Regions from separate parts of the Rheinheimera sp. WS51 genome, predicted to be linked through region 2. Evidence: riboswitches for the same ligand, from Rfam matches in the RefSeq annotation. Region 2 holds a riboswitch; the other holds the start of a gene.
What was found. Region 2 has a riboswitch for thiamine pyrophosphate ahead of thiC (phosphomethylpyrimidine synthase ThiC). Riboswitches for the same ligand answer to the same signal wherever they lie in the genome.

Region 1 (3,203 bases), on a different contig from region 2:
AAGCCGGTGAGTTATGCACCTTGCCGCCACGCAATAGCAATAAGCCGACCACTAAATTTAATAAGCTGGCTAAGACAATAAGCACTGTGCCTATACCCAAATCTGCAATAGGTTGGGGGTTAATTAACCGCTCGATGGCCGTTACCGCAATGGCTAAAGCCGCGAGCAATATCATGCCGCCTTCAAAAGCAGCAGATAAATATTCAGCTTTGCTATGGCCATATGGGTGATTATTATCAGCAGGACGCTGGGCTAATGTCACCATAAATAAAGCGAAACCCGCGCCAGCAACATTAACTAATGATTCTACTGCATCGGATAAAAAACCTACTGAATCAGTTAAATACCAAGCAACACCTTTTAAGGCCATAGTGGCAAAGGCGGCTACTAATGATAAAAGCAATAATTGGCGAGGCGATAAATTAAGCATAGATGGCCGTGATTATTTAACCGATATTTATAGTCTAAATTAGCCTAAGGTGTATGTTATAGCTAGGGCTAAACCTGATGGTTGATATTTCTGGCAAAATTTCTGCTGTATGGCTAGGTTTTAACAATCTTTGTCATACAAGTGTCATATAATAGTTATAAAGTTTCTTCCAGATTTTACTAGTTACAGCTAGGCAGTCTGCTTAGCGTATTTATTACGACCAATATAGGTATTACATATGACCACAAAAAAAACCTTAGCTAGTTGTATTGCTAGTTTGCTTTCAGTTGCCACATTCAGCGGTGTTGCTCAAGCAGAGCCACTAGCGTTTTATGGCAAGGTAGATGTGTCGCTGCAAGCAAGTGACGAAGGTGAAGGCCGCTTTACAGAATTAAAAAGTAACGCGTCACGGTTTGGTGTCAAAGGTGATTATGCTTTAGAGGATGGCTTAAGCATTGTTTATAAACTGGAATGGCAAGTGGATGTTTCTGATGAGAGCAGCGAGAAAAATTTTAAATCTCGTAATCAGTATATTGGCTTAAAAGGCAACTTCGGTGAACTAAGATTAGGCCGTCATGATACCGCTTTAAAGGTATCACAAGGCAAGACAGACTTATTTAATGATTACGAAGCGGATGTTAAGCATTTATGGAAGGGCGAAAACCGCGTTAATGATTCTATTAGCTATTTAACGCCTAGTTTTTCTGGTTTTGGTGCTCAAATAACCTATATCGTTGCAGATTCAGCGGATGCTGATGATGCGTTTTCTGTTGCTGTTCACTATGGTGACCAAGCATTAAAAGAAAGTAATTTTTATACGGCCTTAGCTTATGATAGCGAAGTAAAAGGTTACGATATTATTCGTGCTACAGCTCAATTTAAATTAGCTGATTTGACAATTAATACAATGTATCAGAACCAAGAAGAGCTAGAAACGCAATTAGATAAAAACGGATATTTACTGGGTGCAGCTTATCCTTGGCAGAAGATGACCTTTAAAGCTCAGTATCAAGTTATGGGTGATGATAATGGCGCTAGCTTAGGTGTGGATTATAAACTGGGTAAAAATAGTAAGGTCTATGCTTGGTATTCAAGTTTTGACTTTGACCAAACAGAAAATACTGACTATCTTGCAGTAGGTATTTCGCATAAATTTTAAGCTTATCTAATCTAGCTGCAACGGATTGCAGTTAGATTAAAAAGTCTATACACTTGCCGCGCAACCAAGGGGTGCAATTGCTGAGATGCCAAGAGGCGAACCCTAAGAACCTGATCCGGATCATACCGGCGGAGGGATGGTGCTGACTCCTCATGCTGGTATGGTCTCTCTCTTTATGGAGATCTATACAAAAAATGCGCTTAATACCTAGTTTACTCACCTTAACACTGACTATTCCTGCAGTATCTATTGCTAATGAAACTCATTCTGATACCACAGCGTCGCTAGAACGAATAGAAGTGCAAGGTGACTTTCGTCGTCATTCAGTGCAACAAATCTCTGGTAGCGTAGCTGTAATTTCGGATGAAGATGCTAAGCGCACTTCTGCTCAACACTTAGATGACTTACTACATCAATTTGCCAATATTAACTTTACCGCTGGCGCATCGCGCGGACGCTACTTACAAGTACGTGGCGTGGGCGAGCGAAGTGAATATGTTGATACCATTAATCCCTCTGTAGGCATTTTAATAGATGGTATCGATTATTCAGGTATGGGTATTACCGGTATTCATGATTTAGCACAATTAGAATTATTTCGTGGCCCTGAAGCAACGCGATTTGGTGCTAATGCCTTAGCGGGTATGTTGAACTTAACGACTAAGGGCCCGACAGACATAGCCGAAGGTAAATTTAGCGCCACTATAGCTGATTATAATAGCTACCAAGTTGCAGGACTTTACAGTAACGCCATTAATAATCAGCTTGGTTACAGTATTTCATTAGAACAGCAGTCTTCTGACGGTTTTATGAAAAATGCCTATTTAAACCGTGAAGATACTAATAATATTGACGAATTTACTGGTCGTTTTAAATTGCGCATGCAAGCAACTGATCACTTAATGCTGCAATTAGTCAGTCATTTTGTTGATCAAGACAATGGCTTCGACGCTTTCTCGCTAGATCAAAACCGCACTACGTTATCTGATAATCCGGGCCAAGATATTATTCGTAGTAAAGCTTTAGCATTACAAGCTGAATATACTGGTGTTAAATACTTTACCGCTTTTGGTCAAGTTAGTTGGTTAACCTCAGATAGTGATTACGGTTTTGATGAAGACTGGAGCTATGAAGGGATACATCCTGACGAATACGCCACTACAGATCGTTATTTACGTGATCGTGAGCAAGTAAGTGTTGACTATCGATTAGTGTCAACGCCAGCAGGTAAATTAGGTAATAGCGATTGGGTATTTGGCATTTATGCTACTAATAAAAACTTTCGTTTAACTCGCGAGTTTTGGGATTGGGATTTATGGCAACCCGCACAGTTTTCAAATCAGCTAAAACGTAAAAATATGGCTGCTTATGGTGAAATAACGACACCATTAAATGATGTTTGGAGTATGGTTTCGGGTTTACGTATCGAGCGCTATGACGATGAATATGCTGATACCAGTGCTAATGATATTCGTAACCACGATACGATGTGGGGCGCTAAGGTTAGTTTTAATTATCAGGTAAACCAACAAGCGTTAATTTATTTATTAGCATCTCGCGGTTATAAAGTAGGCGGTGTAAATGGTGATGCCTTAGCTAAAGCTAGTGGCGGCA
Region 2 (3,203 bases):
CTCATGATGCTTTATCTGATGTTTATGCCACTATTGCTATAGCCAAATTAATTAAACAAAAACAACCTAAACTCTATGATTACTTGTTTAATTTACGTAAAAAAGCAGCGGCTTCAGCCTTAATTGACGTCGCTGGCATGACGCCCTTAGTTCATGTATCGTCAAAATTTCCAGCGATGCAAGGTTGTGTCAGTTGGATAGTACCTCTGGCTTATCACCCCAGCAATAAAAATGCAGTTATTTGTTATAATTTACAAGCTGATCCTAGCCCGTTATTAGCTGATGACATTGCAACCTTACAACAGAAGTTATACACCAAAACCATTGATTTAGCCGAAGGTGAGCAGCGTTTGGGCTTAAAGCTTATTCACCTAAATAAGTGCCCGGTACTCTCACCGGCTAAAACCCTAAGTGAAGCAAGAGCCGCAGAGTTAGGTATAAATCGCAGTCAATGCTTACAACATTTAGACTGGTTAAAAAAACATCCAGAAGTGCAAAGTAAAACCTTGCAAGTCTATGAACTTCAGGATGATTATCCGGTAGAAAGCAATCCAGATTATCAATTATATAGCGGTTTTATCAGCAATAGTGATAAAGAAAAAATGCAACAATTGCACCAGTTATCACCAGAGCAACTCGCTGTTTCTGCACCAATATTTAATGATGATAGACTCAACAAACTGATTTTTTTGTACCGAGCTCGAAACTATCCAGCAAGCTTAACAGACAGTGAGCAACAACAGTGGCAACAATACCGTACTGATAAAATAATGCACGGGGTCGATCAGCCTAATTTAACAATGGAAGAGTTTAGCCTAGCACTAGAAAATGCAGCCCATAGCCATGCTGATGACGAACAAAAAATGAACATTCTAAAAGCATTATATTTGTATGTAGAAAGTTTATAGTCATAGCCATATAACAAATAGGCGTTGAATTAAATAAAATTAAACGCCATACTAAATAACAACTTGTCGGAGTGCCTAGCAAATTAATGCGGGCTGAGACCGTGAAAACGGGATCCGTTGAACCTGATCAGGCTAATACCTGCGAAGGGAAACAAGGGGAAAACAGTATTTATCACAGCACCAATCCACTTTGTGGAAGCGTGTCTGCACTATCCTGCCCCCACTCCGGACAAGCAACTTCAACTTGTATATCGGAGCTTGCTATGTCTACAACGCAAATATCTAATCGTGAATTACGTGCCCATGCTAGGGCTTACATTAATACCTTACGCGGCGAAACCTTTCCTGGTTCAACTCGGCGTTATTTAACCTGCCAAGACAGCCAAGTTAAAGTACCTGTAAGAGAAATTCATCTTACACCAACCAAACAAGCCGATGGCACCGAGTTTATTAATCCTAGCTTATCTGTTTATGACACCTCAGGACCATATGGTGATCCGGATCAACCTTTAGATATTTTAAAAGGCTTACCTAAACTGCGCCAAGACTGGATTGAGCAACGCCAAGACACAGAAATATCACCACTGCCAGCTTATAACGAAATAAGCTTAGATGAACAAATTACAGAATTCACCCATAAACCAAGACGGGCTATCAACGGTAAAGCCGTTACTCAACTGCATTATGCTCGTGCGGGTATTATTACCCCTGAAATGCATTATATTGCTCTGCGTGAAAATATGCAGGTTGAACAAGCTGACAACTTAAGCAATCAAGGCAAAATGCATGCGGGTGAAAACTTTATCGGCGCTATGCCAAAACAGATTACCGCAGAGTTTGTTCGCCAAGAAGTTGCCGCTGGCCGCGCTATTATTCCGTTAAATATTAATCACCCAGAAGCGGAGCCTATGATTATTGGCCGTAACTTTAAGGTTAAAGTGAATGCGAATATTGGCAATTCTGCCGTCACTTCAAGTATAGAAGAAGAAGTCGAAAAGTTAGTCTGGGCTACTCGTTGGGGTGCTGATACTGTAATGGATTTATCTACAGGTAGACGCATTCATCAAACTCGTGATTGGATATTAAGAAACAGCCCAGTACCAATTGGTACTGTGCCAATTTACCAAGCCTTAGAAAAAGTTAAAGGCGATGTTGAAAAGTTAAATTGGCAAGTTTTTTATGACACCCTTCTAGAGCAAGCTGAGCAAGGTGTCGATTACTTCACTATTCATGCTGGCGTATTAAAAGACTTTATCAAGTTAACCTCAAAACGTGTAACAGGTATAGTTTCTCGCGGCGGTGCCATTATGGCGCAGTGGTGTAATATATTTGAGCAAGAAAACTTCTTATATCAACATTTTGAACAAATATGTCAGTTATGTGCAGCTTATGATATTTCACTGTCTTTAGGTGATGGCTTGCGCCCTGGCAGCATTGCAGACGCCAATGATGAAGCCCAATTTGCAGAATTACACACCTTAGGCGAATTAACAAAAATTGCATGGCGCTATGATGTGCAAGTGATGATTGAAGGCCCAGGCCATGTGCCAATGCAATTAATTCAAGAAAATATGACCGAGCAATTAAAGCATTGCCATGGTGCACCTTTTTATACGCTAGGCCCACTAACAACGGATATTGCACCTGGCTACGATCATATTACCTCAGGTATAGGTGCTGCAATGATTGGCTGGTTTGGTTGTGCCATGCTGTGCTATGTAACCCCGAAAGAGCACTTAGGTTTACCTAATAAAGAAGATGTTAAACAAGGCTTAATTGCTTATAAAATTGCCGCTCATGCAGCCGACTTAGCCAAAGGTCACCCTGCAGCACAGCATAGGGATAACGCCTTATCTAAAGCACGTTATGATTTTCGTTGGCAAGATCAATACAACTTATCTTTAGATCCTTTCACAGCTAAGGCCTATCACGACGAAACCCTTGGCCACGAAGGCACAGATACCGCGCAGTTTTGTTCAATGTGTGGGCCTAAATTCTGTTCAATGCGGATAAATCAACAAATAAAGCATCAGGAAGATTAAATAGATGCTGGATAATACTAACGCGGTGGCTAGCACCGCGATTAAGACAGTACCAGAGCTCTCATCAACTGAGTCTATCGTCGTTGAGTCAACAATAGCTAAGCCTATAGTCTGGACCATAGCCGGCTCAGACTCAAGTGGTGGTGCCGGTATCCAGGCAGATTTACATACTTTCAAAGCGCTAGACTGTCATGGCTGTAGTGTTATTAGCTGCATTACAGCTCAGAATAGCCTAGGTATAACTGCCTATACT

Region 1: it holds a riboswitch for thiamine pyrophosphate, as region 2 does, so the genes downstream of both, ACRCA4_RS01210 (TonB-dependent receptor) here and thiC (phosphomethylpyrimidine synthase ThiC) in region 2, are expected to answer to the same signal.

The regions. Positions count from the first base shown of each region.
Region 1 covers NZ_JBOTRC010000001.1:241,292-244,494, forward strand. The annotation lists gene ACRCA4_RS01200 (cation diffusion facilitator family transporter) at 1-430, opposite strand, end outside; gene ACRCA4_RS01205 (porin) at 669-1,589, shown strand; TPP riboswitch at 1,647-1,743, shown strand; gene ACRCA4_RS01210 (TonB-dependent receptor) at 1,784-3,203, shown strand, end outside.
Region 2 covers NZ_JBOTRC010000011.1:3,712-6,914, reverse strand. The annotation lists gene sbcB (exodeoxyribonuclease I) at 1-908, shown strand, start outside; TPP riboswitch at 966-1,076, shown strand; gene thiC (phosphomethylpyrimidine synthase ThiC) at 1,172-2,950, shown strand; gene thiE (thiamine phosphate synthase) at 2,955-3,203, shown strand, end outside.